Regions from separate parts of the Evansella cellulosilytica DSM 2522 genome, predicted to be linked through region 2. Evidence: riboswitches for the same ligand, from Rfam matches in the RefSeq annotation. Region 2 holds a riboswitch; the other holds the start of a gene.
What was found. Region 2 has a riboswitch for glycine ahead of gcvT (glycine cleavage system aminomethyltransferase GcvT). Riboswitches for the same ligand answer to the same signal wherever they lie in the genome.
Positions count from the first base shown of each region.

Region 1: another riboswitch for glycine. It lies ahead of BCELL_RS04675 (ACT domain-containing protein); the one in region 2 lies ahead of gcvT (glycine cleavage system aminomethyltransferase GcvT).

Region 1 is NC_014829.1:1,035,022-1,051,399, reverse strand. Features, by position in the region: gene BCELL_RS04730 (serine hydrolase domain-containing protein) at 1-892, opposite strand, end outside; gene BCELL_RS04725 (YciI family protein) at 1,052-1,366, opposite strand; gene BCELL_RS04720 (tautomerase family protein) at 1,421-1,810, opposite strand; gene BCELL_RS04710 (hypothetical protein) at 2,219-2,512, opposite strand; gene BCELL_RS04705 (GNAT family N-acetyltransferase) at 2,684-3,190, opposite strand; gene BCELL_RS04700 (DUF5412 domain-containing protein) at 3,444-3,845, opposite strand; gene BCELL_RS04695 (NUDIX domain-containing protein) at 4,167-4,607, shown strand; gene treR (trehalose operon repressor) at 4,718-5,434, opposite strand; gene treC (alpha,alpha-phosphotrehalase) at 5,462-7,147, opposite strand; gene BCELL_RS04680 (FixH family protein) at 7,428-8,243, opposite strand; glycine riboswitch at 8,426-8,501, shown strand; gene BCELL_RS04675 (ACT domain-containing protein) at 8,642-8,917, shown strand; gene BCELL_RS04670 (PFL family protein) at 8,938-10,299, shown strand; gene BCELL_RS04665 (energy-coupling factor transporter transmembrane component T family protein) at 10,483-11,277, opposite strand; gene BCELL_RS04660 (energy-coupling factor transporter ATPase) at 11,274-12,131, opposite strand; gene BCELL_RS04655 (energy-coupling factor transporter ATPase) at 12,122-12,934, opposite strand; gene BCELL_RS04650 (FAD:protein FMN transferase) at 12,975-14,039, opposite strand; gene BCELL_RS04645 (FAD-dependent oxidoreductase) at 14,394-16,310, shown strand.
Region 2 is NC_014829.1:1,860,858-1,877,235, reverse strand. Features, by position in the region: gene gcvPB (aminomethyl-transferring glycine dehydrogenase subunit GcvPB) at 1-134, opposite strand, end outside; gene gcvPA (aminomethyl-transferring glycine dehydrogenase subunit GcvPA) at 131-1,474, opposite strand; gene gcvT (glycine cleavage system aminomethyltransferase GcvT) at 1,602-2,693, opposite strand; glycine riboswitch at 2,942-3,034, opposite strand; gene BCELL_RS08490 (DEAD/DEAH box helicase) at 3,299-4,927, shown strand; gene BCELL_RS08485 (YqhG family protein) at 5,028-5,819, shown strand; gene BCELL_RS08480 (YqzE family protein) at 6,310-6,495, opposite strand; gene BCELL_RS08475 (shikimate kinase) at 7,041-7,547, opposite strand; gene comGG (competence type IV pilus minor pilin ComGG) at 7,544-7,942, opposite strand; gene comGF (competence type IV pilus minor pilin ComGF) at 7,935-8,420, opposite strand; gene BCELL_RS08460 (type II secretion system protein) at 8,377-8,706, opposite strand; gene comGD (competence type IV pilus minor pilin ComGD) at 8,693-9,142, opposite strand; gene comGC (competence type IV pilus major pilin ComGC) at 9,139-9,453, opposite strand; gene BCELL_RS22495 (hypothetical protein) at 9,548-9,688, shown strand; gene comGB (competence type IV pilus assembly protein ComGB) at 9,723-10,745, opposite strand; gene comGA (competence type IV pilus ATPase ComGA) at 10,742-11,797, opposite strand; tRNA gene BCELL_RS08435 (tRNA-Gln) at 11,933-12,007, shown strand; gene BCELL_RS08430 (YtxH domain-containing protein) at 12,098-12,502, opposite strand; gene BCELL_RS08425 (helix-turn-helix transcriptional regulator) at 12,692-13,405, shown strand; gene BCELL_RS08420 (DUF2626 domain-containing protein) at 13,584-13,829, shown strand; gene BCELL_RS08415 (SAM-dependent methyltransferase) at 13,891-15,039, opposite strand; gene BCELL_RS08410 (MBL fold metallo-hydrolase) at 15,242-15,880, opposite strand; gene BCELL_RS08405 (DUF2759 domain-containing protein) at 16,074-16,256, shown strand; gene BCELL_RS22090 (MTH1187 family thiamine-binding protein) at 16,333-16,378, opposite strand, start outside.

The DNA.
Region 1 (16,378 bases), 830 kb from region 2:
CCTGTTCATCAACAAAACTTAAAAAACTACTACAAAAGCCGCTAATATCCCCAAAATGATGAATACACCTTCTACCTAACACGTCAGAAACCATCCAACCACAAGCATATGAATCTTGATGTGCTGTGAACATTTTAACTGTTTGTTCTTTATTAAGTAGCTGGGATGTATTTAGTGCCCTATCCCAAATATGTAAGTCCTCTGTTGTAGAATATAGGCCATACGCTCCTAATGGAAAGGATAAGTCTGCGTATGCTGGATGGATTGGTTTTTCCCAGAATGAGTACCCTGATGCTAAGCTTGGAACAACATTAATCCCATCGTCACACCCGGTATGATACATTCCTAATCGATAACATATTTTTTCTTTTATGTAATCCGCATATGTCATACCTGATACTTCTTCAATGATAGCTGTTAACAAAGCGTATCCTGAGTTCGAGTACTCAAATTTATTACCAGGCTCAAAGTTTAATTGGAGATTTTTAAATGAATCAATAAGTTGCTTTAAAGACGATGGAAGCCTCATTGACGTTGACCAAAAATCTGAGAAACTAGTATAATTAGGAATTCCTGAAGTATTAGTTAGACAGTGGTAAATTGTCATTTTTTCACCTTGTGGATAATTGGCAATGTACTTACTTATACAATCTTCTATATTCAATTTTCCATTTTCATGTAATTGAAAAATAGCAAGCGCTGTAAAACCTTTAGTAAGTGAGCCAATACGGAATTTAGTATTATGTTTATTTGGAACCATATGCTCCCAATTAGCCATACCGAAGCCTTTATTAAAAATAATACGATCATTTGAAGTGATTAAAAGAGTACCATTTAAATATTTATTCTTTTCATACCTCTCTATCCATTTTCCTATTCTCTCTTCTAACATCTCTTTCCCCTTTATTTTTCTATTATCAATATCAATTTATCACCTATTGGACAAGAGAAAGTGGTTGACTCAAAGGTCAAATTTTCACCTTTTGAATCAACCTCTAAACCTTTAATAGCTTTTGTAACACCTCTCTATTACCGTAGCAGGGGGATTAATCTACTCATCCTCTGCGTTTACTAATACTTTCCCTAATAAAAAGTTGTTTTCTAAAGTAGCTTCTTTTATCTCGACAATTTTTCTATCTATATAGTAATCTACTTTAGAAAATGGATCATTTTCTACATAACGCTTTGCCTTTCCAATTGAAGGTGCATCAATTATCATGAACGCGGTTCCATCTACACAAGATCCACAAAATGATAATACACCATTTTCTTTTAATATCTTCAAGTAATTAACATGGTCATTAATGAGTTCTTTTGTCATTAATTCTTGTTGTTTATTTGAAAAATGCACGATAAATTTCTTCAAGAAGATTCTCCTCCCCTCTGTTTAAGAGACAGCAGCATCAATAGCCTATATTACTTATACTTTTATTTTATAATCCAAAGCTAGTTCATCACCTGGTAGACCTCTTATCCCCCAATTATGTTTCGGGGTTTCAAAAATCGTAATTTCAACATCTTGAGGCGTTATATGACATTCGCTCTCTATACGTTCAAACAGTAGCTTTATTAGTCGCTTTTTTGCTTCAATTGTTCTACCATCAAACATACTAATTTCAATGATTGTATAAGCTTCCGTTCTTCCTTCTCCATAGTAAAAATCTTCTTTTTCCATAGGAAAGAAGCGATGGAATTTCTTTTTAGGAGGGAACTCTAGCGCCTCAATCATGCAAGAATGAATCACATTTGAAAGTAATTCTTTTATTGGACGTAACCTGTCTTTAACCCCGTAAACTTTAATCTGTCCCATTCTCATCTCACCTTTCTATTCTCAACTCTGCTATAACTAACTCAACATCTCTCAATAACTTTTAAGAAACATTCCTCCACTATAACTTAGATCTTGTTTCGTTTTTATTTTTTGTAAACCGATAGAAAAAAGTAATCTCAAACACAATAAAAGCTACGAACAGACCCGCAAAATAAGGAAACGGAGACTCAATAAAAGTAAACAATATAACTGCAAGCACAAAGAATATCACACCAACTAATATTGGTAGCAAAAATAAATTCTTATTCATTAACTCCACCTCACAAATTAAAAATAGGAATATTCAGAAAAAATAAAAGGCTATATTGTTATATGCTTAGACAGATTCATCATTCTTCCTCAACTAGAGAGTTGGTACATTCTTGATTTCCCGTTAAGTTAGTCAACTTATACTAAGCCGAAAACAACAGGTAAAATCATCATGAATATGGAACAACTAACTAAAGTGATCGTTACTGGTTTAGATAGTTTTACTCGTCCTCTTCCTTTATACCAATCCGAAAATTGGAACTTATTCCGATATAGCACAAAAAGGAATACATAAACTCCTAGTCCGGCGATCGACTGGTAACTCTCTATTCCTTCATTTATAGCATAGATATTTCCTAATACAATCCAAGCTAGTCCTCCTAATATCATAAATAAACAAATAATACGTAATAACTCTAATATTACTCTCATCGTCTCCCCTCTCCTTCTTTTTTGCAATAACATAAGCAGTAAACTGTCTATTCTATTAAATCGAAGTTTTAAAAAAAGGCGGCAAGTCTTAATATCCTTTAGACTATCCCCTTCCCATCCTAACACCTATTCCCTTTTTATTAATGGTGAAAATCCGCAAAACTTTATATGTTATATTGAGGAAATGTTACATACCATTGTCCAGGATGTTCCCGATGTACAACATTGTTTAAAACCGAGTTTCTTATAAAGTTGAACGGCTTCTTTGTTAGTCGGATCGACGCTTAACGAAAGCGTTGTGTATCCGTCACTAAAAGCTTCTTCCATTAACCTTTTCACAAGTAGCGTGCCTATTCCCTTTCCTCTAGCATCTTTCGTTAATGCTATGCCAAGCTCCGGAGTTTTATCATCAACATATCCGTATCCTTTATTGTCTTCTGTAAAAAGACGATACCACGCTGCACCAACAGGGAGGTTATTCTCATTGATAGCAATTATTGCTTTATCTCCTTTTCGCCCCCAGCCTTCACTATACTTTTTTATATGAGGCATATTTAATAGCACTTCTTTAGCAGGCTTATTCTCAGGCATATGAATAGATTCATACATCATATCAGTTAAAAACTCTACATATTCACCATTTTGATCTATGCTTCTTATATGTATCAAACTAATCACCTCAATATTTTTTTATTGAAACGTCATCTTACCTTCACTAGTTTTTTCTTCGCTCTAGGGCAGATGGCTGTCTCCCATTTTTTCTACTTCACAAATATATAGTAGATTCCAGCAACTGAAATCCCAATAAATACACCAAACGTAAATGTATTTCGTAACAATGTTTTGTTTATATTCTTCATTTTTAAAGAAACCTCCTGTTCACTAAATATTTATGTATAAAAAAATCGTTTTAATAAACGAAACTAGCGAATTATTGATTTCTATAATCAAATTTATCATGAAGAACATTAAGCGCGTGGCCATTTATAACGACTGTATTATCGTCAAGCCAATTAATTTCTGCATCTTCTTCGCGATAATTCCAATAAATATTTTTAGTCTTATTCTTTTTCTCGTTATATACTAGTTCTCCTCGAATAGCGTATGAAGTTGTCGCGCCACCATCAGAAATATATGCCTTCAAAGTGTATGTACCGTCTGGAGATGTTTCTTCAGTAAGATACTCCCCTGTCGGAAGCCTATTCATATCAAAGAAAGCCCAATAAACGCCATAACCTATTAAGCAGAAAAACGATAATGAACATATCAGTATTATTAATAGCGATTTTCTCCGAAATGGGTCATGCTTATTTTTATTGACACTAGTCGTCACAGAACTCCCCCTAAAAACTATCTTTTTAATCTATTATACACAATTTCCCAACGATAGTTGGTCATGAGTAGTACCTCGTATGTAAAGGTTAGTGTAAGTCTTCAATTATTAGTTGATTTAATGTAAAATATGAATTGTAATGAACTGGAAAACTGTAGCTAGGGTTCCGCTAACGATAGGTCTGTGACCGAGGGCTACATCTTTTACGATAGTAAAAGGCACCTATTGACATAAAAGGTCCGAGGGGAAAGGTTCAGCGTATTTATAATGCGTTGATTCCTTTCTTATCGGACCTTTTTTTATTTTGAGGGAGGTTATTGTATGGAGAGAATTGATGAACTAAAAGCTGCTGTTGCAGTAGTCATTTTTAATGAGAAAAACCAAGTTTTATTACAAAAAAGAGCAGATGTAGGACTATGGGGTATTCCTTCCGGACATGTAGAAATAGGGGAAACTGTGTCTGAAGCAGCTATTCGAGAAGTAAAGGAGGAAACCAGTTTAGATATAAAAATTATTAAGTTGATTGGTATTTATTCTGATCCTCTTACCCAAGTGTTTACCTATCCAAATGGTAAAGTAGTACATTTTATTACAACTTGTTTTTTAGCTAAAATTACAGGGGGGGAGCCTAGATGTCATTCTGAAGAATCTCTTGAGATAAAATTTTTCGGACAGGAATCCCTACCTGATGATTTATTGAACATGCATCCTCGGTGGCTTGATGATGCTCTTGAAAAAAGAGGAATAGCATTCATTCGTTGAAGGAAGAGAGATCTTTTCAATAGTATTAAACACACTAGTTAGAACGAAGCGTTTGAAAGCCCATAATAAAGGATGACTCCCTACCAATTGAGTCATCCTTTTCATTCATCTTATTTATGCGTTCTTCTGGCGAAGTCTACGAACCGAAACTTATCTGGCCGGTGCCGTGACTCTGTGTACTGAAATATACTCGCGTCATCGAAATAGACATAGTTTTTTACAACGACAATATTATGATAGCCTTCCAAGTCCAATAATTGTTTATCTTCTTCAGTAGGCTCAACAACCGTAATTTCCTTCTTCGCAAAGCTAATCGATAGCCCTAACTCCTTTTCTATATATTCATATATGGAGTTACTGCAAATCTCTTTTGTCAGGTTATCGATGTAGTTTTTGTTAAAGTAGTCCTTATCTAATATAATTCTCTCTTTATCAATTTCACGTACACGATATACTTCCCATACTTGGCCATCTTTAGAAAGCTTCAGTATTTCTCTTATATCTTTATTTGGAGAAATCATTTCTAGCTTTTCAACGTGCGTATGATGACTATCACCTAGCTGCCCAGCGAGCTCCTTAAAGCTCACTAATCCAGATATAGGAAAATCAAACTTTCTTGCGTCTAGTACGATAGACCCTTTCCCTTGCACCTTCTGGATATAGCCATTTTGGGATAAAAGGTTTAATGCCTTTCGAATCGTTTCCCTTGATGTATCGTATTTCACCATAAAATCATGTTCAGAGGGTAGCTTTGATTGCGCTTCGTAAATTCCTTGTCTAATCTCATCTACAATTTCATTATATATTTGGATATATTTATTTTGCATGCCGCGTTCACCACCATATTTAGTTTATCATGCTTCTTTCAGATGATAAACAAGTGATTCATAAGGACGTATCGTCATATTTTTTTCTACTGTTGGCGAATCATTATAATTGGACAATAATAATTCCACACACTTTTTCTCAAAGTGATGTGAAGGTAATGAGCACGTCACTTCCTTCTCGTAAAAGTTGTTTATTACGAGTAGCTTTTCTTTTTGATATTGTCGTACATAAACAAATAGATCAGGATCATCCTCTAACAGTAGTTCGAAATTCCCAAAAGTAACAATGTCCAGTTCTTTTCTCATTTGAATAAGCTTTTTATAATGATAATAAATCGAATCTTGGTCCGCTTGAGCCACTTTAGCATTCACTTCTGTGTAATTATTCGCTACAGGAATCCAGGGAGTTCCTGTAGTAAAGCCACCATTTTTTGTATCATCCCACTGTACAGGTGTACGTGAATTATCACGGGATTTTTCTTGGATGATTTGAAGTATGTCTTCTTCTGCCATTCCTTCTTCTTTTAGCTGATTAAAAATATTTAATGTTTCTACATCTCGGTAGTCTTCAATTGAGTTGAAATGAGGGTTTGTCATTCCAAACTCTTCACCTTGATAAATGTATGGAGTTCCTTGCATCAAGTGAATAGTCGTAGCCAGCATTTTCGCAGATTCCTTATGATAGTCTTCGTCATTTCCATATCTACTTACGACACGAGGCTGATCGTGGTTACACCAAAACAATGCATTCCAGCCACCACCTTTATGCATCTCCACTTGCCATTTCGTCAAAATATTTTTTAAAGCTTGAAAATCAAATGGCGTCTTTGACCATTTTTCGCCATTCTCATAATCGACCTTTAAATGATGAAAGTTAAACGTCATACTCAATTCATTTCGATCTGGTCGTGTATATTTAATACAATGATCAACAGTGGTTGAACTCATTTCACCTACGGTAAGTACATCGTATTGCGAGAAAACGTTGCGGTTCATCTCCTTCATAAACTCATGAACTCTCGGACCATCTGTATAAAACTTTCTACCGTCACCATGAGGTGTTGCCCCATTATCATTAGGGAATGCTTGGTCCTTTGATATTAAATTTATGACGTCTAACCGAAAACCATCTACCCCTTTTTCAAACCAGTAGTTCATCATTTCATACACATCTTCACGAACTTTTTCATTTTCCCAATTGAGATCAGCTTGTGTGACATCGAAAAGGTGCAAATAATATTGACCAGTTTTTTCATCAAGCTCCCAAGCAGAGCCACCGAACTTTGATTGCCAGTTTGTTGGTTCCTCGCCATCAACTGGGTCCTTCCAAATATAATAATCTCGATACGGACTATCTTTTGATACTGCTGCTTCTTTGAACCACTGATGTTCAGTAGATGTATGATTAACAACAATATCCATAATGATTTTTAAGTCTTTTTTATGTGCTTCCTCTAAAAGCTTATCAAAATCGTCCATCGTTCCATACTCACTATGAATCGAATAATAATCACTAATATCGTATCCATTATCCTTTTGTGGTGATGAATAAATCGGAGTAAGCCATATCACGTCGACTCCTAAGTCCTTCAAATAATCTAACTTCTCAATAATGCCTTGAATATCTCCAGTACCATTCCCCATCGTATCATTAAAGCTTTTCGGATAAATTTGATACACAACTGAGCGTCTCCACCACTCATTCATATTCATTCAAACAACCCTCCATATGCTGACAACATTGTAGTTCATTCACTGTTTCCTCGTAGCTACATATATCGTTCTCAATCGGAAACCATTTTATCACCCATAGTATAACTTGTATATACAAGTGTAGTCAAATGAAGTTTATAAGAAATAGCCTACCTCATTATTAAGTTATGAAATTCCACTCCACAAGCTTTCCGCATTGCTAAGCACGTGCGAACCTTCACTACTTGATTTTCTACAAAAAAATGTCCAAAAGGGCTGCTCCCTCTTGGACATTACTTCATTATTCGATCGTGATTTCTTCATGAATATGTTCGTGAATATTCTCATCTTCAATATGGATAACGATTTGGTAATCTCCAGTTATCTCGAATTGAAAAGTGGTAGAGTATTTGCCATCCTCAATTTCTTCTGCTGTTAACCAAGTATGTGTTTCATCACCAAATTCTTTATATACTTCATATCGGACACGGCCATCTGTCCATGGCTCGTCTTGCCATTCGATATATGAAAAAATCTCTACTTCCTCGTTTTCTTTAGCACTGTCGACAGTATGCCATTCAACAAATAAGTCTTCATGTACCGGGTGTGCGTGGTGCTCTGATTCATATCCATCGCCATGGTCATGACCATGTTCATGACCATCCATCTCTTCCTCATCTATTTCTTGTACATCTCCCACTCTTATCTCGCCAACCGGCATGACATGCATTCCTCGTGCCGTAACATGTGGCTGAACAAAATAAAGGTTTTCCTCTGAGAAAACATAAGTAATTTCATAAACTCCGTCTTCCTCCGTTAAAGTGGCTTCTATAAAATCACTTTCCTCCTTCGCTCCCTGCTCCCATATTTCAAACATCACTTCACTAGCGTCGTTAACTTTGTCATCTCCTTGAGTGACATATGCTTGTATTGAAATTTCTGTGTTCGGGTCTACCTCTTCTTCCATTAAAATTTCGACTTCTACAATGTCAAAGTTCAATTCATTGGACCCATGTTCGTCATCAGCATGCTCTTCCTCGTGATCTTCATGGCCACATGCAGACAGGAAAGCTATTAGTAGAACAACAAGTAAAGAATAAAGAACCGTTTTTTTCATTACATAGGCACCTCATTTTTATTATCATACCGTTCCATTTTATATCATTCTTAATAGAAACCCAACATGAAAGACTTCAACTGTTCACTTTTCCGTCATTGACTTAGTAGAAGTAACTTGATAAGATCACTTTAACATTTTAATATGGGCATGCAATGAAGGGAATGGGTCACACTATGCCTGGAGCAGCTTCTGGAGAGTTCGTTTTAACGGCGCCGAAGGATTCACAATCTCAGGCAAAAGGACAGGAGAGTAACAGTAAGAGGTTAGTTCCTCGTTATTCGAATGCTACTTTGAGATTGGAGATAATCCAATCTTTTTTTTATTTCATACGGTTCCTTTTAAGGTTTGGCTAACCTTAAAGCTACGATTTTATTTTAATTTGTGAGGTGTTGAATATGGAACAAAAGCGTGCTGTAGTAAGTGTTATCGGAAAGGATCAAGTTGGCATCATCGCAAACGTGACTCAAGTTTTATCCGAGCAAAATATCAATATTTTAGATATTAGTCAAACGATTCTACAAGACTTTTTTACGATGATGATGCTCGTAGATGTTTCCGAGCTAGCAGACCTTGATGAGCTCCATCAAGCATTTGAAGTTGTGAGTAAAAATCTTAATCTTAAAATTCACATTCAGCTGGAAGATGTTTTTCAAGCGATGCACCGCGTTTAAAGGAGACAGGAGAAATGACGATGAATATTGGTTTTACAGAAATTCAAGAAACGATTCGAATGGTTCAAATGGAAAGCCTAGACATTAGAACAGTGACGATGGGCATTAACCTTCGTGATTGCGCTGATGCTCAGTTTTCTAGCTTAAATGAAAAAGTGTATAAAAAAATTACTAGTTATGCTAAAGACTTAAAAACAGTTTCTGAAAAAGTAGAAAAGGAATATGGGATTCCTATCATTAACAAACGTATATCTATTACGCCTATAGCAGAAATACTAGGACATGCAACTGTGGAAGAAGCCGTTGAACTAGCGAAAACGTTAGACTCAGCAGCCTCAGAATTAGGTGTTGATTTCATCGGTGGCTATTCAGCGTTAGTACATAAAGGAATTTCAAAGGGCGATCAAACGCTCCTTGATGCTTTACCAGAAGCATTAAGCGTAACGAACAAAGTATGTGCCTCCGTCTCCGTTGCCACTACTCGAACGGGGATTAACATGGATGCAGTCCGGAAAATGGGGGAGATCATCAAGGAAGCTTCTGAAAAAACGAAGGACAATAATGGAATTGCTTGCGCAAAACTCGTAGTTTTCTGTAATCCTGTGGAAGATAATCCGTTTATGGCTGGTGCTTTTCACGGAGCTGGTGAGGGTGAAGCAGTTATTAATGTAGGGGTGAGTGGACCTGGTGTCGTGCTAAATGCATTAAAGCGATACCCTGATGCTGACCTCGGTCAAGTAGCCGATATTATCAAGAAAACGGCATTTAAAATCACTCGCGCTGGCGAGCTATTAGGACGTGTTGTCGCAGAGCGTTTAGAAATCCCCTTTGGAATCATGGACTTATCTTTAGCTCCTACAAACGCCATGAATGATAGTGTCGCAGAAATTCTAGAAGAGATTGGCCTAGAGCGCGTCGGCACACACGGTACGATAGCTGCTTTAGCATTAATGAATGATGCAGTAAAAAAAGGCGGTGCTATGGCAAGCTCTTATGTCGGTGGGTTAAGTGGGGCTTTCATTCCAGTTAGTGAGGATAACGGGATGATTAAAGGAATTGTAGACGATGCGCTATCATTATCTAAGCTAGAAGCAATGACTTGCGTCTGTTCCGTCGGACTTGACATGATTGCATTAACCGGAGATGTTTCTGCAGCTAGCTTATCGGGAATTATCGCTGACGAAGCAGCCATCGGAATGATTAACAAAAAAACAACAGCCGTTCGTGTCATCCCTGTTCCTGGTAAAAAAGAAGGTGACATCGTTGAATTTGGAGGCTTATTGGGACGTGCACCAGTGATGGGTGTAAATCCATTTAGCTCGGAAAAGCTTATAAAGCGTGGTGGAAGAATCCCAGCACCACTGCAGGCGTTGATTAATTAGAATAAAGGGCGTTTTCTTTTAGTGAAGGTAAGGTGGTTGGTTGGTGCGCCGTCTTACCTTTATTTGTTATTTTATTTGTATAGGGGGCGATGGGACGTGGTATCTTACCTTCACAATCATTTTTCGTCGCTCGCTCATTGGCAGATGGCGCAACCCAACCCGCTCCAGCACCTTCCCCATCTATCACACTGTTAACAAATACAAAGATAAAGTTAGTACGATCATGGCAAATAAGCATATAGTGTCTTTGTTTTTCCAGGTTAATTGACGGAAGGTTGTCCGCTGTTCTCCTGATTGATACCCTCGCACTTCCATTGCATTCGCCATTTCTTCCGCACGGTTTAACGAACTCACAAATAAGGGGAGAAATACTGGTACTAGCACCTTCATTTGCTTTAAGAGATTCCCTTCTCCAAACTCACTTCCTCTCGCTCGTTGTGCATCCATTATTTTTTGCGTTTCGTCTAGTAAGTTAGGGATGAAGCGTAATGAGATTGATAGCATTAACGCTAAATCATTTACTGGTATTTTAAATATGCGTAGCGGTCGTAACAAATAGTTAATGCCATCTGTGAGATCTATTGGCTTCGTAGTTAGCGTAATTGCAGTAGTAACGAATACGATCATAACGAATCGGAAAAAAATATGAATGCCATTTACGACGCCGAATTGGGTAATTGTAATAGGGCCATAATCGACATACACCGTGCCTCCAGTTCTAAACAAGACTTGAATAAACACAGTGAATAGGATTAGCCAAATGAGTGGTCGAACGCCGCGCAAATATGTTTTAAAGCCAACTCCTGACAGCTTCATCACTAGAAAAGTAAATAACCAAAGTAGTGCATAAGCCTCCCAGTTGCGAGCTAGAAAAATAATGAAAATAAAGGCTACACCTGAAACTAGCTTTGCTCTTGGATCTAGTTTATGAAGCGATGTGTCTCCTGGGAAATAACGGCCAAGTATTAGTTTATTCATGCTAATCCCGCCTCAATTAAAGACTCTGTCAATTCCTCAATCGTTAAGCAAACTTTGGGTAGTTTAACCCCTGTTTTTTCTTCGATTTTCATTTGAAACTTGAGTGCTTCTGGTACATCTAGCTGCCATTTATCAATGATCGCTTTGTTCGAAAATACGTTGCGGACGGCGTCGTGGAGCACGACTGTCCCTTTGTCCATAATGACAATATTATTTGCAAATTGAGCAACGTCTTCCATATCGTGTGTCACGATTAAAGTAGTAAGGCCTTGCTCTTTGTGCCACGATGCTATTGACGACAATATATCTAGTTTTCCTTTCGGGTCTAAGCCTGCACCTGGTTCATCAAGCACAAGTATATCTGGTTCCATCGCTAAAATACCTGCTATTGCTATTCGGCGTTTTTGTCCTCCTGAAAGTGTGAATGGTGACTTTGACAATATGTCAGCTGTTAAACCGACTTGCTTGATGACTTTTCTCGCCAATTCCTTCGCTTCTTCTTTAGATGCACCGAAATTCAATGGGCCAAAACAAATATCTTGCTCAACCGTTTCAGCAAAGAGCTGCGACTCTGGAAATTGGAACACCATCCCGACTCGTTTTCTAATTGATTTTAGAGCTTTTTTATTTTTACCTGGAGTGATAATAGCATCACCAATAGTCACTTTGCCCTGCTTTGGTAGTAGTAATCCATTCATTATTTTTAATAAGCTTGATTTTCCGGCACCTGTTTTTCCAATTACGGCAGTAAAAGAGCCAGATTCAACTTTCATTTCAACATCTTGCAGGACATTAAAGCTACGAATAGGTCCCAATTGGTAGTCAGCGGTTACATGTTCCAATTTCACTTCCATATCCAGTTCACCACTTCTTCTTCTGTCATATATTGATTAGGGACATGTCTCCCCTTTTTTTCTAATGAACGCCTTAGTTTTTCTGGAAAAGGGGGCTCTAAATCTCGTTGTTGCATGAATACTTCGCTCGGTTTACCAGTTTGGGAGATTTCACCGTTTTTCATTAATAAAAGTCGATCAGCAGCTGCCGCCTCGTTCATATCGTGTGTGATAGATATGATCGTTACCCCTTCTATTTCTTTTAGTCGTCTTAATGTTTTTAACAAGCCTTCTCTCCCTTTTGGATCAAGCATAACGAAAGCCTCGTCAAAAATAATGACGTTTGGGTGAAGCGCTAATATGCCAGCAATTGCAACACGCTGCTTTTGTCCACCTGATAGACGAGAGGGGTCATGAAACCGGTATTCTAGCATACCTACTTTCTCTAAAGCACACTCGACTCTTAATTTCATTTCTTCGTATGGTACATTTAAGCTTTCTAAGCTAAAGGCAACATCATCCTGTACCGTTGTACCGATAAATTGGTTATCAGGGTTTTGAAAAACTAATCCGACTTTACTACGAATTCGCCATTTCGATTTTTCCGTTAACGCTGTGCCATCAACCGTTATACAACCGTCTAACGGTGTTAATAAACCGACTAACAATTGCGCTAAAGTAGATTTCCCGGAACCATTACCACCAATAATTGCGAGCCATTCTCCTTTATTAACTGAAAAAGAGAGGTTTGCTACGGTGTTTATTTCAGACCTTAAGTCATAGCGGAATGAGAGGTTTTTCACCTCTAATATAGGTGCGCTCATCGCAGCAGCCTCCTTTTATCGTTTTCATCGAGCATGCATGTTACGGTTGAGGAAGGTCGACTACCTCATAGTTTTCATTCGTTAATGTAAATCTATCAACTAAGCCTGATGTGACAAATATTTCCCTGTCTCTCGTAACAAATACCGCGTCTACTCCATCTACATTTTCTACATATTCAAAGCCCTCGTTTACTCCCATACCGAAAACTGCTGTAGAGTAAGCATCTCCATCGATTGATTCCTCTGAAACGATCGTCACTCCAGCAAGTTCATTCATAAATGGATAACCGTCAAATGGGTTTAGTAAATGGTGGTATTCTCCATCCTCTTCCTTCAGTATTCGCTCATATATTCCAGATGTTACGATCGACTCATCAGTAGCATCAATCGTGCCAACTGGCTGTCCTCTACTAGCTAACGGATCCTGAATCCCTATTGACCAAGGTTTTCCTGAAGGGTTGTTACCAATGACGATGATGTCCCCACCTAAATCTATTATTCCTGCAGTAACACCGTGCTCTACCATCAACTCTGCAATTAAATCTGCAATGTATCCTTTCGCTATCCCACCTAAATCTAATCTCATTCCCTCTTCTGCTAAAAATACAGTCTGCTTCTCTTTGTTAATCTCAATTTTCGTATGGTCCATTAATGGTAAAATTTCATCTATTTCATGCTGTTCTGGCTTACGTGCATCGTCAAAGCCGATGTTCCATAGTGATGTTAACGGACCTACTGCAATATTAAATAATCCACTCGTATCTTCGGCATGGGTGATGCCTCTTTCAACTAACTTAAATACTACAGGGGAAACTTCAACAGGCTCTACACCTGCATTTTCGTTTATATTGTCCACATCTGATCCTTCTATATTAACGGCTATTTTGTCACCTAACTCATGGATTCTTTCAAAGGCAGCATCCATTACCTCTTCTTTTCCTTCATCATATATTCTCAAAGTAACGACCGTCCCAATAGCCATCTCTGTTTTTCTTATAGGCTTTTCTGATACGCTTCCCTCTGATGGTGAGCTTGCTGCGCTTCCACATCCAATTAGGAAACCCGCTAATGAAATCAACGATACGAAAGCATAAAACTTTTTCATAGTTAACCCTCATCTCAATAATATTTTTAATGTAACCGAACCTGTGAAATAAATCACAAATAATCACCGCTAGTATAGCATCGCTCTTTTTTTCTGTCTATATAGCCAAAAGCTAGCATTCAAGATCAAGATTCATTTTGAAAAACGAAAAGTATTGCTACCTTAAGCTTAAAATAGTTTATTAACTTTATAGTGCATAAAATATGATATTATTATGAACATTTTAGTTTAATAACTTTGTTACTATTCCGTGAACTTCATAGACAGATACATAAAGGAGATGTAAACTTTATGTTAGTTGTTCATAACTTCACAAGCGATTTCTTCTTGTGGATATTAAGGAGTGAAAATATTATGGCAGAGAAGAACATTGTCATCATTGGCGCAGGCTATGCAGGAGTTGCCGCAGCAAAAAAGCTTGCTAAGAAATACAAGAAAGACGATTCTGTGTCTATTACTTTAATAGATCGTCATTCTTACCATACTATGATGACCGAATTACATGAGGTTGCTGCACACCGTGTAGAGCCTGACGCAATCCAGTTCGACTTAAGACGTCTTTTTAATCGAACGAAAGTGAAACTTGTCACAGACAATGTGACAAAAGTAGATCATGAGAGCAAAACAGTGAAAACAACGCACGGAGAGTTTTCCTATGACTACCTTATTTTAGGTATGGGGGGAGAGCCTAACGATTTTGGTACTCCAGGTGTTGGCGAACACGGATTTACATTATGGTCTTGGGAAGATGCAGTAAAGCTTCGCGAGCATATTGAAAAAACGGTTCAAAAGGCTGCACAAGTTCATGATGAAGCAACACGAAGAGCTATGCTCACATTTACTGTCTGTGGATCGGGCTTTACAGGAATTGAAATGGTTGGTGAATTAATAGAGTGGAAGGATCGTCTAGCAAAGCAAAACAAACTAGATGTGGAAGATATTACACTGCAAGTGATTGAAGCTGCACCGACTATTTTAAACATGCTTGACAGAAAAGATGCAGATAAGGCAGAAAAATACTTAGTTAAAAAAGGCGTAGAAATCTTAAAGAGCTCCCCTATCGTTGAAGTAAAAGCTGATTCGATTCTACTAAAAACAGGTCAAGTAATACCGACGCATACACTTATCTGGACTGCAGGAGTGAAAGCAAACTCGGATACAGAAGACTATGGTATGTCCACTGGACGCGCTGGTCGACTAAATGTAAATGCCTATATGGAAGCAGAAGGTTTAGAAAACGTTTATGTTGTTGGTGACTTAGCTTATTACGAGGAAGAGCCAGGTAAACCGATTCCACAAATCGTAGAGGCTGCCGAGCAAACGGCACATACAGCCGCTGATAACATCATCGCTGATATGAAAGGTACTGAGAAAAAGGAATACAAAGGTAAATATCACGGTGTTATGGTCTCTATCGGAGCAAGGTACGGTGTTGCAAACTTAAGTGGCATCCATCTTAGTGGATGGTTCGCAAACTTTATGAAGCACATGGTGAACTTATATTATTTCTTCACAATCAGAAGTGGCTACTATATGTGGCAATACGTATCACATGAGTTTTTCCATACAAAAGATAAAAGAAATGTGTTCCGTGGTCTACCAACACGATTTGGAAATGTACTATGGAGTGTCCCATTAAGGGTCGGTGTAGGGATATTTTGGTTAAGTGAAGCGCTACCTAAAGTTTGGGGTTATACGAAGTGGGAAGAAGCTACTGCTAGTTTTTCCTCATTACCGAAGCTTTTCCAAGGCTTTGGGGAAGATTCATGGCTAACAAGTTCAACACTGAACATGGATTTATGGTGGCTATCTGACGGTACTACTGCTGCTACAACCGCTGCTACAGACGGAGCTACATGGGCAGAGCCAATTTTAAGCGAAATTCCTTTCTGGTTTGAATGGATGATGAGACTTTCTCTTCCTTCAATGGAAATGGCTTTATTTGCTCAAAAAGTGATGGTGCTTCTAGAGGTTGCTATAGGATTTGCCCTTATTTTCGGTTTATTTACTTGGATTTCAAGTGCAGTAAGTGCTGGATTACTTCTTATGTTTACATTCACAGCCATGCTCGGATGGGATAAAGCTTGGGCATTCCCTGCTTCAATTGCACTGATGAATGGTTCTGGACGCACATTAGGCTTAGATTACTGGGTTATACCATACGTTCAACAAAAAGTTGGAAACTGGTGGTATGGAAAGGAAAGAGCGATCTATAGTGATCATCGTTCTAGCTCAACAACTACGACAAAATCTAAAGGCAAGAGTATGTAATCAAGATTTTTAAAGAGATAGAGTGTCTCATTAGGTTCATCACCTTTTGGGACACTCCATTAAAAATC
Region 2 (16,378 bases):
TCTTCTCTTTGGAATTGTGATGGTATAAGTTCATCTAAAGCGACTTCAGGGACATCCATTTCAGGCAAGCTATGTCCTATTCTACCTTCTTTACTAATTTCAAAGATTAACGCTTGATCTTGTTGATGAATCATTGTACTCCCCCCAATACCGCTACAAATTTATCAATTTCTTCCTTCGTGCGAAGCTCTGTTACCGTAACGAGCATGAAGTGTCCTTTGTCTGGATAATCACGTGATAAATCGTAACCACCAATTATTTCGTGCGTTAGTAGCTCTTCATTCACTTCTTTAACCGACTTTGGAAGTTTGATGACAAATTCATTAAATGTTGGTGCACTATAGACAATTTTTACTCCTTGACGTCTTAACGATTCTTTAGCATAAGATGCTTTTTGAATGTTTTGTTTCGCCATTTCTTGAACACCGTTTTTCCCTAACGCACTCATTGCAATCGAAGCGCCTAGTGCGTTTAAAGCCTGGTTAGAACAAATGTTACTCGTTGCTTTATCACGACGAATGTGTTGTTCACGGGCTTGAAGCGTCAACACAAAACCACGCTTTCCGTTTTGATCTGTCGTTTGACCAACCAAACGCCCAGGAACTTTACGCATCAATTTCTTTGTTACTGCAAAATAACCACAGTGTGGTCCACCAAGCTGAGTAGGAATACCAAATGGTTGTACATCACCTACCACAACATCTGCTCCAAACTTTCCTGGTGGCTGTAATATACCTAAACTTACCGGATTAGATGAGACGACAAATAGCGCCTTCTCTTTATGAGCAATTTTTTCTATTTCAGTTAAGTCTTCAATATTCCCAAAGAAATTAGGATACTGTACGATCACACTAGCAGTATCATCATTATATTCGTTTGCCAAATGCTCTAGGTCAGTAACACCATTTTTCTCATCTATTTCGATAACTGTTAAGTTTTGGCCTTTTGCATTTGTTTTTAATACTTCTCTTGATTCCGGGTGTACTGTTTTTGATACAAGAATTGTCTTCTTTTTCGTATGTCCTGCACTCATCATCGCTGCTTCTGCTAGTGCTGTTGGGCCATCATACATAGAGGAATTAGCAAGATCCATTCCAGTTAACTCGCTAATCATTGTTTGAAATTCAAAAATTGCTTGTAGCTCCCCCTGTGATATTTCTGGCTGATATGGTGTATATGCTGTATAAAACTCCGAGCGTAGTAACATATGATTTACTACTGAAGGAATATAATGCTCATAAACCCCAGCACCTAAAAAAGATGTATATTGCTTTACATTAATATTTTTATTTGCTAACTTACTCATTTCTTTTACTAATTTCGTCTCATCAAGTGCTTTTTCTATATTCAACTTACCTTTAAAACGAATATCTTCTGGAATATCTCCAAAAAGCTCTTCAATCGTATCAATGCCAATTGTCTTTAACATGGCTTTTTGGTCTTGTTCCGTCATTGGTAAATAACGAAATGTCACTTCCTTCATCCCCTTTAAGTGTTATAGTTTTTAATAATCTGTGTATTTTATACGATATAAGATGACGTACGGAGTCACCAAAGACCGGAAAAACCTATAATATTGTCTATATAGCAGTTTCTATCATTCACCTTTTATAAAATGGCGTTTTAACTACCTTTGCCTTCAGACGTCGCTTTCGAACTTGAACCTCTACTACAGTATCAACTGCTTGAAACTTTTTATCAATTATTGCTAAACCAACATTCTTTTTTAATGTAGGAGATTGTGTCCCTGTTGTTACGAATCCTATCTTTTCTCCATCTTTAAACACTTCATAGTCAGTTCTAGGGATCCCTTTATCAATCATTTCAATGCCAACTAGCTTTCTTTCCGGGCCATCTTCCTTCTGTTGTTTTAGAACGACCTTGCCCAAGAAGTCCTCTTTCTTATCGACCTTAACAGCAAAACCAATTCCAGCTTCAATTGGGCTAATATCCCTTGATAGCTCTTGACCGTAAAGTGGTAGTCTTGCCTCAAACCTCAACGTATCTCTTGCTCCTAATCCACAAGGTTGAATCCCCTCTTCTTTCCCTGCGTCAAGAAGTGCATTCCAAAGAGAAATAGCATCATCAGGTCTACAATAAATTTCGAAACCATCTTCCCCAGTATATCCAGTTCGTGAAATAAGAACATCTTTGTTAGCGACTACTACCCCTTCGCGAAATTTAAAAAACGTGATGGTTGATAGATCTTCTTTCGTTAATTTTTGAGTAATACTTTCTGCTAAAGGGCCTTGCACAGCTATTTGTGCATATTGATTTGAAACATTAATAACTTCTACCTTTTCAGTTGCGTGCTGCTTTAACCATTCATAATCCTTTTCAATATTAGAAGCATTAACAACTAGTAAGTAATGATTGTCTTCTCTTTTATATAAAACAAGATCATCAACTGTACCACCATTTTCATAGCACATCGCATTGTATTGGCAAGCCATATCTTTTAATTTGCTCACATCATTCGTAAGCATTTTTTGTAGAAACGGTAATGCTTCTTGTCCTTTCACTTCAATTTCACCCATGTGTGATACATCGAACAAGCCAGCCTTCGTTCGAACTACTTCATGCTCCTCTTTAATACTAGTAAACTGAACAGGAAGGTCCCATCCACCAAAGTCAATTGTTTTTCCATTATGTTGCTCATAAATGCTAAATAATGGTGTTTGTAATCGTGACATTGCTATCTACCTCCACATATTTTCCATCATTATTCATACCCTTAACATGCTACTATCTTTTTTGTAATATCATACTTTTTAAACGCAAAAAAAGACAGAAACGTGCCTTAAAAAAAACACGTCTCTGTCTTTATTACCTGAGAGTTTTTACTTCCTGAGATTTTTCGTTCAAAGAAGCTAGCCCCTTGGGTGTCTCATAAGAGAATGCAATACATGCGATTAATCTTAATTAGCCCTTTCCAGAGGTGCGTCCAACAAGAGTCTTTTTGCCTGAGAGATTCACGGTTATCGCTTGCTCCTTCGGCGTCGTACTACAGTACGCCCTCTCCCCTTGTTTTCATTCGCATTATGAAATTTTAACTATTAATTCATGAAAAGTACAAATGTCGTTAATACTAGAAAAAGCATTTTTTAAGTAAGAGCAATAATTATTATTCGGTAATTCACAAATATTCATAAAATAGTCATCTTTTAATATTTACATCGTACCACTTTTCTTTTTTCCCTGGCAATACTCACTTTTATTTTTTTCAAAGTTTAATCGTCATACATTTGCTAACACTGATGATATATTGGTTTTACTCATGGAAGGAGGAGTATGGATAATGTTACCAAAAATACATTTCGATGACGAATGGGCAAAAAACTTTCTTGACTCTATAGAAAATAACAGATCATTAAGCAATTGGACGAAATATAACATGGCCCTACAAGCTGGTAAAGAACGCTTAATTGATAACTTTCATGGATTAGAAGCAACAAAGCATTTACCTAACTTAACGATATATCCTCATCAATACGAAACAGCACAGAAAGTAATCGAAAAGATGAACGGAAAAGCTGTATTAGCTGATGAGGTTGGATTAGGTAAAACGATAGAGGCTGGGCTCATCTTAAAGGAATATATGATTAGAGGCTTAGTAAAAAAAGTGTTAATCCTCGTACCAGCCTCTCTTGTTACGCAATGGTGCACGGAATTAAATAATAAGTTTTTCATCCCTGCCATTGAGCAACGAAAAAAGCCCGCATGGGAACATGTAGATATTACGGTAACTTCCATCGATACCGCTAAACGTGAGCCTCATGCATCCGTCATTCAAGATATTGACTATGACTTTATCATTGTTGATGAAGCGCATAAGTTAAAAAATAAAAATACAAAAAACTACCAGTTTGTCAGGAGTTTAAAAAAGAAGTTTTGCTTACTATTAACAGCAACACCAGTACAAAACAGATTAAGCGAAGTATTTCACTTAATCTCACTTCTTAAACCAGGATATTTAGGTGCAGAATCAAGCTTTGAAGAAAAATATAAAGAAAATCATGAAAAGCTGAATGAACTCATTCAAAAAGTAATGATTAGAAACCGCAGATCTGACTCTGATATGGATTGGCCAAAAAGAATCGTAGAGACGGTACCTATTACATTTACTGAGGAAGAAAGAGCATTATATGACGCTGTTAGTGAATTAAAAAACAAATATAGTAAACATGGCGTTGCGCAAGGCATTACTTTTACAACACTAACATTGCAACGGGAAGTATGTTCGAGCCGTGAATCGGCATTTATGACATTAAAGAATCTTATAGAGCAATATGGAAGTCACCCTGAAATTATAGAAGATTTATGTGCTATAGCAGAAAAAATAAATGCGGTACAAACTAATTCTAAAGCAGAGCAAGTCTTAAAGCTTATCCAACAATCTGATGATAAAGTGATTATTTTTACAGAGTACAGAGCTACTCAACTTTATTTACAATGGTTTCTGGCCCAAAATGGTATTAAATCTGTCCCATTTAGAGGTGGATTCAAACGAAGTAAAAAAGATTGGATGAAACAATTATTTAAAGATCAAGCACAAGTATTAATCGCAACTGAAGCTGGTGGAGAAGGAATTAATCTACAATTTTGTCACCGAATGATTAACTATGATTTACCTTGGAATCCTATGCGAATAGAACAAAGGATCGGTAGAATTCATAGGCTTGGACAAGAAAAAGATGTAGAAATTTATAATTTTGCGGTGAAGGACACTGTAGAAGACCATATTCTAAAGCTCCTTTATAAGAAGATAGGGCTTTTTGAGGGTGTTATCGGTAAGTTAGACGATATTTTAGAGAAATTTTCAGACAATCAGTTAGAAGAGCATGTTTCTAACATTTTACTTCACTCTCATTCAGAGGGAGAAGTTCGTGTTAAAATGGATAACCTCACTTCAATTTTAGCCCAATAAGGAAACGCAAGCTTTTGCTAGCAAAGCTATGAAGACATTCTATTGAGAATACTCTAGTACATGTGACTTTTTCTACCTTTAGTTAAAGGAGGTAATAAATGTGGATCAACTTGAAATTCACAACTACTTAAAGCAATTTTTCACAGAAAATGACAGCACTATTATCGATGAATCTAAAGGCCATTTACACATACAACTATCCATTGATATGGATAAAGCGTTAATGAATAGACCGTTTTATTGGCACTACACTGAAAAAATTGGCGGTGTACCGAATCCAATGAAACTTACCCTTATTACTAATTCTAATGAAGCACCTACTGATCTAAAAGGAGAGCTGATACACTTTGGCTCTCCTAGACTACACCAAATTTTTCAAACAGCACAAGATCGTGGAAGTCACGCCGTACTTTACGAATCTATTGATACAAATGGAACATCAACCCCGTTAAAGCCGTGGTTGATTATCAATGGGTCTGTATCATACCGTTGTGACCATAAAATGGATCAGTTTTTTTCAATAGGTTTAAGCTTAATTACAGGTGAAATGATCCATGACATTCACGCTAAGATTGAGCAAAAACAATTCCAAGATCAAATTCCTAATTATTGTTTTACAATGACCCCGATTATAAAGCCTAAATCAGGGGTAGAAAGAATAAAAAACTATATTCTAGAAGTCGAAGAAGCGAAAGAGCACGGATGGGCATCTGAAGCATTGAAGAGACTAAAAGAAGATGAACAATTGTTAGAAGGCTTTTATATTGATGATGAAAGGGAGGAAACATACCATCAAGAAAAATCAGCTATAAAAGCACAGTACGAACCGAGTATCCATATTTCCGTTATAAATGGGGGCTTATTTTACTTTTCTAATCACCCACTAACGTAACCGCCAATATACGAGGAATACTTCTATAAACCAGTAATAGTTCTTCAAAACCCTATATAAATTGATTTTTATGAAATAAGAGGCTATCCCAAAAGGTCATTGAAAATGACTTTAGAGGGAGAGCCTCTCTTTTTTTTACTGTTTTATCTATACTATAGAATAGTAGTGGGTCAAATTAGCCCACCTTTTTGCCTTTTTTTAGTGTTCTTTGATCTTTGTCTTGTACATGGGTTTCCCATTTTAGGAAGTTATGGTTAATACTAAGAAACTCGAAAAGCGATTGGTGGAGTGCTAAAGATCCACTGGGAGTTTTTCCTGAGGAAGCTGAAGCACTCTTTACCTGCGACGAGTATTCGAAGGAGCAATACCCGCGGAAAGCGTCTGCCTATAGCGGTTCGAGCACTTTATAGTAATTACCAGAAAACAGAGAGAGGCTACCCAAAGTTTAAACTTTTGGGACAGCCTCTCTTAATCAAAAATAAGTACATACTTAATCAAGCTTACGCTTACGAAATGTTTGTGAAATTGCAAACGGGATTAACCCAAACAACCGATTACTTGGCGGCAGTTTTGCTTTCCGTTTTTCTTCTTTCTTTGCCTTTCTTTCTTCCACGGGCTGGTCTACATAAGCAACAAACTGTTCAGTAACGTATTTTACATAGTCGTTTGTTTTCATGTTCATCACACTTCTTTCGTGTTTCATGGTACATTTACATTTTCTCCAAACAAATTCGTAATTATACTTAGAAAGAAAGTAAATAACGACTTCAAAAAGCTGTTATTTATGCTTTTTTAAAGCGGAGGACTTTCGCGCATCTCAGAATGTAGTAATAAATGTTCTTCTAGGGCCACTAAAAGCACTTAAATTCAAAGGGTATACTAATAAATATAAGGTTGTTTGAATATAGAAGTTGATGAGACCTGTGCAAACTCGCTTTCCGCGGGCGGCTGGTGAGCCTCCTTGATGCTTTGCAGCGTTGCTTTGTCGCTAATGCTTCGAGTTGTCTCGACGGATACGCTCCGTAGCATATGCTCGTAGAGGAAGAGACAGTAACCTCGCTTGCTCCAGTCTCATCAATCCGTTCTTAAATTATAGATTATGAATATTAATACACGATACAATCATGATTTTTACTTTTTCAGTGGCCTCGTGTTCTTTCACTTTTTCCGTGCCTATAAATTCTCACTAGTACGCACGGCGGAAAAATTTCACTGCCAATTTTAAGCTTTCTTATCTTTTGAACATAGACTTTCCTTTATAAGCTGCACAGTTTCTTCCATCTCAGCAACTTCTGAAATAACAATATTCGCTTCTTTGTATAGTGGAAGTCTTTTTGTATATCTCTCCTTTAGTGCATCCCTTCCAAACTTTGTGATTGGACGATTTGGATCATCTTGGATTCTTTCATAAATTTTTTCGAACGGTACATCTAAAAATACAATAGTACCGGAGTTTTTCATTATCTCGATGTTTTCTCGCCTTTCAACAATACCACCACCAGTTGCTATAATTGTACCGTTTCGATGGCATGACTTTAATGCTTCTGTCTCTCTCCTTCTGAAACCATCTTCACCAAACTGTTCAAAGATGTCAGGAATAGACAATTGACTTTTTTCGCTTATTAGCTCATCTAAATCAATAAATGGTGCTCCAGCTTCCTTGGCAAGCAGCTGACCTATTGTTGTTTTCCCTGCTCCCATAAATCCAATAAGATAAATATTTTTCAATGGACACCTACTCCTTCTACCCAATTTGTAACGTATTTTGTGTATGGATCATATAAAAACCTTGCATTTCTTTCGCTCCCATTATTCAGTTTTGCTTTTAGTACGACTTTTTTATATGCATTTTCATCTGTAATTTGATAATGAACGGTCCCATTAAAAAAATCAAGCGTTCCATAACGCAATTGTATGTCAGTATCCTCATTAAGTAAAAAAACGACTTCATTTGCACTATTTAGTAGTAGAGCATTTAAATCATTCCATTCCTTTTCTAAAGTCAAAAAATTTTTTTCTGTTTCGTAAAGCGCAACAAAATGTATAAATGTATACGATAATATAAAAAGTATTACAATGACTAATAAAAGCGCTATCCCTTTCTCACACCTCCACTTAACCATCACTATACCCCCAAGGTAAAAAAGATGGATGTACAATTGTAGAATGAAGTGTAGCACCATTCTTACTAGTCAATGTAATAACGATACCGTAATCAAAGGATTGCACATTCATACTTTTTACATTTTGAAGATAGACTTCATGACCTGTTCTATTCACCCTACGTCGAACCTTGTCCTGATACATTTCAAACTGAATTGTGCTGTTATCTGTTGGCCGATTAAAATATAAAATTGTATTATTGTGATTTGTCCAAAATGAGTCACCATTTCGAAAATCTAGTTGAAGTTGAGCTAAAAATAAAATGTGTTCTTCGTAACTAATCATATCCTCTTGTTTTTGATTTAATAGGGAAAAAACAACTGGTAAAATGGATACAATTAACATAAATATAGAAAAGCTTATTAAAACTTCAAATAAGGTCATACCTACTGGCTTACCTCTTAATACTTGATAAACACCTTTCATAGCTTCTCCCATTCCCTCCAACCCACTGTAAACACAAGCGTTCATCCTGAGGTTGTTGATTAAGAAATAATTCAAACGTTATACCTTGTAGTTCTAAAAATTGAGGGAGTTCTTCACCTAAAATAAAGTAGTCATAATATGTCTCCTGTAGCAAGTGTTCGGCAACCCTCTCTTGCCTGATTGCCTTTCTTTCCTCTTGAACAGTAATGATCGCAGGGATTAATGAAATGGCTGTTAACGAAAAAATAGTTAAGGCCACCATCACTTCGACTAGTGTATAACCTTTACCATTTCTCAATGTAAAACCTCCCTCTAACAAATTGAAAGACAAGCATGTACGTATCATCTTTATAGTAAAAAAGAATAGTACCAGAAAATGAAATCGTACCTGTAGGAAGAAAGCGTAATGAAGTATAGTCTAAACTTCCCCTCCTAACTGATAACCCTTTAGGGAATGGTCGTTTCACCTTCATTGTCATATTACTACGTATGAAGTATGCTTCCTCTTCAGGACTAAAGATGAAACGGACAATTTCGCCATGAATCATTGCATGAAGCTGAGATTCATATAAATCCTTTTCTAATAATTCGAAGAAGTAATCTACATCCTTACTTCTTACTGAGTTAGAAAAGTGCGGAATTGAAACTAGCAAAAATGATGTGATTAACAATAATACGATGAGTATTTCAATTAATGTATAACCACCACTACAATCTGTCCATTCTTTCCTCATTTATCTAAGTCGGATAATGTTAATACTTTCCCATCTGGACAAGTAATTGAATCAACATACTTATCATCAACTAACTTTTGAATATCAGTTAGTTTGTTTCCTGTTTCTATTTCATAGGCATACACTTGTGCTTTCAATAAATCTTTTGTAGCTTCACAGCCCTTTTCAATTGCTATATCACGGTTTTTCGCTAAATTCGGAACAGCAATTAGAAGTAAAATTGAAATAATAATTAAAACAATGAGCATTTCTATAAGTGTAAACCCCGATTGTGTTAATAAGTGTTTCGTTTTTTTCTTTAATAGTTTCATTTTATTCCTCTCACTTTCTGATTAAATGATTTGATTTTTCATTATAATGAACGTATTATTAAATTAAACAATTTACTGATAGGAGGACATTTCTTTGCATGATCACCACCTTTATCTCCAACTAATTGATGAATTCAAGGATAAGCTCGGTAGACCACTAACAAGTACAGAATTAGATTTTTTACAATGGGTAAGTTTGGCGGAGAAAAAAAGTCAAGATAATACGGTGTGCTAGCCCCTTCCAGTTTGGTAGGGGTTTTTTGTAACCGTTACCAACCGTCCACAATATTAAAAATGGGTACCATAATGGATAAAAATAAGACAAGTACAATTAATCCAATGACACTAACAATAACAGGCTGTGCAACGGATATGACTTTATAAATTTTTTCCTGCTGCTTGTTATAAATAAAGTTACCAAACCTTTCAAACTCCTCACCTAACTTACCTTTTGATTCTCCTAAATAAATAACTGCTGTTAATCTCTCATCATAAATACCTCGTTCTTTAATAATCTGTTGTAATGAATAACCATCTAGCAACTTCCCTATCATCGCACTAGCTTCTATTTGTAAAAATTTCATATGGCTGCTTTCTACAATAACTTTCAATGCGTTATATAGAGAAAAACCATTCTTTAGTAATGGTGATAGCTGTGTGACAAAAGAGTACGTCAAATAAGTTGAAGTCACGTTTCTAATGACAGGATATTTACAAAGAAGGCTATATCTATCTTCTATAGACTTTTTATTAAACCAAATTAGCACACTACACAAAATAAGGAGAAAAAAGATAATAAAAGGAAGTTGTAGAAAGGAAAGTAGAAACATGACAAGTCGTGTAATAATCGGGAGTTCTTGTCCAGAAGATTCAAAAAAGAATGTGAGTTGAGGGAATATACCTTCCGACAGAATAGTAATCATAATCAAGAGTAATGTAAATAAGAACAGGGGATAAGTAAGAAGTTTTTGACTTTTCTTTTTTAAATCATGTTTATTCTTTAATAACTTGCTTGTTGTGAACAAAGCATTTATTAAGTCACCATATTTTTCAGATAAGTAAAGATAGCTAACGACCTCCGTTGAAAAAGCAGCACTCTTTAATTGAGATGAGAAATCTTCTCCTTCCACTAGTGCGATATAAATGCTTTCACACCAAGCTTTTTGATAAGTTGTACTATACTCCATTATTAATTGAATTGATTCAGCAAGGCTATATCCATCTGTCATTAATAAGTACATTTGATATAACCATTCACTACGTTCTAAATCATTTTTAAAAGCTTTTTTCAATCGCCTATCCCTCCTTTTCCAAATCGAAAATACTCATACTCATGAACAAACCCTAAAGCTATACTTTTACTTATTAATTCGTTTAGTGTCTTGATTTTTTTTGCACCTGGGAGTTCATGCATATATTGTACTATCTCTCCTTCCAATATTTCATAAATAGCCGCTCTTCTCCGCAACCTCCTTTTTTTACAGTGAGAATGACAAGACATGCCACAATAAGGGCATACTACATCAACTAATCGTTGTGCAATGATTGCTGTTACTGTTTCTTGAAGGTCTACTTGTCGAACCCCTAATTCTAATAGTCTGTTAAGCGCTGTCTTCGTACACTTACTATGAAGTGTAGAAAATACAAGGTGTCCAGTTAATGAAGCTCTAATAGCCATCTGAGCTGTTTCACTATCTCTAATTTCACCTAGCATAATAACGTCAGGGTCATGTCGTAATAAACTCCTTAGGCCAACAGAGTAGGTTACCCCAGCTCTTTCATTAATTTCCATCTGTAAAAAGTGGTCATGTTTTTGCTCAATTGGATCTTCTAAAGTAATAATGTTTCGTTTTAAATTAAAGCTACATGTGTGTAATAAGGAGTATAAAGTAGTCGTTTTTCCAGAACCCGTTGGACCACAAATAATGATTAACCCACTCGGGGCTTGAATAAGATTTAATATTTTTTTCGCTTGTCCTGGAAATAAAGAAAGTTGATGTAGTGTTTGATGATCTTTAAGAGGAAATAAACGGATCACTAATGTCTCGTAACTTGTAGATGGAAATGTAGATAGCCTCATCGCATATAGTTTGTTTAGTAACGGTATTTCAAGAGAGCTAGTTTGTGGTCTCCGTTTTTCACCAATATCCATTCCTGAAATGAATTTCAAATAACTAATAATACGTTGTAATAAGTTTAGAGGGAGTGTTTCCATATCTACTAGTTTTCCATCAATTCGGTATCGTACCAAACCATTTTTCTTCATAGGTATAAAGTGAACATCTGAAGCGGTGTAAGATAGTGCATTTAATAATAATGCTTTCGTTTTTCGCTCTACATCCATAATGCATTAATCACCTTCTTATACATTTTTTGTTAACACTGCATTATATTCGACACAATGAACAAACCTCCTTTTTATTTCTACAAAAAATGTATATTTTTTTTAAAAAGTGAAAAGATACTACTACAATCTTGTTGGGATGTAGCCAAGTGGTAAGGCAACGGACTTTGACTTCGTTATGCGCAGGTTCGAATCCTGCCATCCCAGCCATTAAAGCACTTATTCAGAGAAATGTTATATTCCATATAGGCAATAAAAAAACGGAAAACTGGCTTGTCCAAGTTTTCCGTTTTATTTATACTATTTTAATGTATTAACATCCTCTTTGATTTTTTCTTTCGCTTCCTCTATTTCATTTACGACTTCTTGAGCAAGTTCTTTCCCGTCTTCAACTCCTGATTTAATCACGCTTTTAACATCCTCGGATACTTCCTCTCCTGTTGATGTAGCTTTCTCTTTAAATTGTTGCGTTTTATCTGAAAGCCGCTCCCATTGATCTTTTGCAAGTTGCCCATACTCACTTCCTTTTTCAACTGCTGTGTTTTTTAACTCTATCGTTTTATTTTTAGCACTCACTGCTTTTTCATTAATATCAGAACGCAATTCCTTCCCTGATTTTGGCGCATATAACATTGCAGTCGCAGCTCCAATAATACCTCCAACAACAGCCCCTATTAGAAAATCTTTCGTATCAATCTTACTCATGATAAAACCTCCTAAAGTTTTTTGATAATGTTTCTATTCCTTATTTACTACTATGTTAAACTAGTTTGTTGACAATTTCACGGAAAAGCCCTTCAGATGTTCACAAAATTGTGCGATAGAAACTCCTCTTTTACAGTTTATAATGGTGTTAATACATTTATTTTAGCAAAACACTAGGAGTGATAAATCATGGAACAACAAACGTTAAAAATTACTGGAGTATTATCTGACCCTACTCGTTTCTCTATTTATCAATATGTTGCAAGACAGCATAGAGATGTGACAGTACAAGAAATTGCGGATACATTTAATATTCACGCGAACGTCGCTCGTCTACATCTTACAAAGCTAGAGGATGTCAATATGCTCGTTTCCGATACAAAAAAGACTGGGAAAGGTGGTAGACCTAGTAGATTTTATACCCTTTCTAATGAAGTAGTGAGTCTACAATTTCCATACCGTGACTTTCAACGTTTGTCTGAAATTGCAATTGAAACTTTATCATCACTTGGTAAAGAAGGAGAAAAAGCTCTAGTTGAAACTGGAAGGAAATTTGGTTTTGAATCAGCAAAATCATTTGTTCATTCCCTAGACCAGAACGCTGAGGAAATGAGCCCGAGAGAAAAAGTTGCTTTCATTGAAAAAGTTGCTATAACACAAGGGCTGAGTCCAGAAATACATTATGATGATGAAAACAAAGAAATCGTATTTCGCATTTACAATTGTACGTTTAAAGAACTAGCAAAAGACAACTTTGGTATTTGCAGAATGCATCACGCTCTAATAAACGGTATCTTTGAATACTTTTTTGGAGATATTAAACTAAAGAATGAATCAAGTCTCTTACAAAAAAATGAAATAACATGTACGTATACTACCATTGTTTTACCTAAAGGTGAATAACTACAGTACACTTATAGTATTTATCTCGTATATTATTTACGAGATAAATACGTACCTTTTTTTCTTATTAAACGTTTTATATTTTACAAAGTTTTTTTTTCGTTTTATAATAAAGTGTACTATTATTGTCACATATTATAAAATAGTTATGTTACATACATAAAAGGGGGGAAGCGCTATGGATCGTATGTTCCGTGTAATTAGCTTCTGGACTGGTGTTATGGCCGTATTATTTATGGCTGGTGGTATGAATGAGATGGCAATATTATTCTTCGGACAGACAGGAGCATTTTTAGCTCTAAGCTATTTAAAGCTTTCGGAAAGAGCATATGTGTATATTTTCGGTGCCTATTTAACATTATTTTTCGTCGGCTTTACTTACTACTCCACGTTCATATTAGTTCCTGGTATAGGTGGACATTAGCATGAAAAAGGAAAAGCATCAGTAAAGGTTTGGGGTCTTTATTGATGCTTTTTCTTTATATTTATTTATAATCTAACTTCGAGTCTAAATGATAAGGGTCTTCAGTAAAAATAGTGTAATTTTTTACTTCATTGACCACTTTTCCTTGTACATTTACTTGGAATGAAGAACTAATACCACCAGGGTATACTAATGATTGAATCGCTCGATTTTGTTTAAAGCTCTCGGAGAATGGATCCAAGTGATTTGCTTTTTCCAAAAATGTAAATAGCCCTGCTTTTAGTAAAAAGCGATCTTGTTTCTCGTGAGTAATTTCCTCCAAATTTAATTCCCTAGAAATTTGTTGAAAAGCATCCCATTGTATATGTGATGTCATATCCATTTCTGAAGGGTATTTTAGCGGATCATCTATTAATTGATGCTTATAGTATCCACGTAATGAACCAAGCCTTCTTTCTTCTCTATTTAATTCTTCATTCGTATATCCATAGTCTACAGTCACAACTAATCCTTTTCTTAACCATTCATTTACGTGAATTAACCACTCTCTCATCGCCAAATTGATTTCAAATCTATATCCATCGGCTAAATCAGGACCATACACGTTCAACCATGACGTTAGCTTATTATCTTTACATGGCACAATGACTTCTTTTACTTCTGTTTTATTAACGTCAACAAGAACTTCATATAATTGATTACTATGTTTCTCAACTACACGGACAGGAAAAGCATCTATTAATTCGTTTGAAAAGATAATACCCTCAAGGTGAGGGTAGCAATGCTTTGCCTCAATCATACTCGAAAAAATTCTCACTCTCTCTTTGTGCATGTCAAGTATATTTAATAGCATAGCTCGATGATACTGGCTTGATTCTATGATAATGTATTGCATTTTCTCATATACCTTTTCATCAGTATGTAAAAAATAATCTAGTACGTTTTTTGCAAACATCCCTTCTCCTGCTCCAAATTCACAAATATAAGGGGAGATTTTTTCTTTCTTTATAACATCTAAAAAAAATCGTGCGAACGTCTTCTGAAATACAGGATGTACATGGTTACTTGTATAAAAGTCACCTTCTTTGCCTAACTTAACTCTATCTTTCATATAGTACCCAATTTCTTCATCGTACAAGGAGACACGCATATACTCCTCCATCGTTACTGGAAATGCTAGCTTTTCTCTTAAAAAATTGATTGCATTCAACTTCATACCTCCAAACATCCTATCACATTAACTTAACACTATTGACACAGTGTTTTTGTCTTATTATAATAAACTTGTCAGTAAAACAATGATCTTCGGGAGTTCCCCCTCCCCCTCAAGAGTTCATTGATACTTGATTAACTCCCCAAACGGCCTTCTATGTTCCCCATAGAAGGTCATTTTTTCATTTTACAAAAGTTACTTACCAACCAAATCCGTTTATAAACGGATTAATTTCCTTTTCCTCTCCTATCGTTGTAACAGGTCCATGACCATTCGCCACAATCGTTTCATCTGGTAAAGAAAGAAATTTGTTATGAATAGTATCCATTAGTGTTTCTTGACTTCCGCCTGGTAGATCTGTTCTCCCCACTCCACCATGAAAAAGCACATCTCCTGAAAAAATAACATGACTTTCAGGTAGATAATACGATACACTTCCTGGTGAATGACCTGGAGTAGTATAGACTTGAAAGGTGAAAGGACCTACCTCAAGTGGGCCTTCCTTTGTTATTAAATGCTCCGCTTCACCAACACTAATTGGAGTGATTCCCTGAAATAAACCAGAACCATTTAACTGTGGATCAACTAACCATTGTTGTTCATTTTTATGTACGTATAACGGAGCAGAAAACTCTTTTTTAATTCTTTCTACAGCTCCAATATGGTCAAAATGCGCATGGGTTAATAACACAGCTTGAATATGAATGTCTTCTGATTTTAACCAGTTCAACAATCTTCCCTCATCTCCACCGGGGTCAATCATTACTCCTGTTCCGTTCTCATAAACGACATATCCATTAGTTTGTAACGGCCCTAATGGTAATTTCTTCCATTTCATATTTATAAATACCTCCCTCTTATTTCACTATACAGTTTAGCAAATATTATTGAAATAGAAAAAAGATTTAATACTCGACAAACGCATAGAAAATAAGTAAAATATTAAATGTATTTATGTACATAATAAGGGATAGCTTTGTGCACTATTGGGGTTCTTATTTGTAATCAATGACTTTAAGGAGGGGCTATACATGACCTTAGGGATTATCACTTTATTAATTGCTATATTAGCTGCCATTGGACTTTTTCGTGAATTAAAACGTAAAAACTTTTTTGCAGTTGGATTTGCCTTTGTTGCTGTCGCTGTTTTTGGTTGGTTTTCTGTTAGAACGATCGTATCGATTATTTTAGACAGTATCCAAACGGTAGCGTAACTCATTAAAAAGAGGGTACCCATAAGGACACAAAAATTGTGCTTTATGGATACCCTCTTTTAATATATAGTTTTTATTATTCATCACTAGAAATAGTTATTTTACTCTGAACTGCCTGAAGC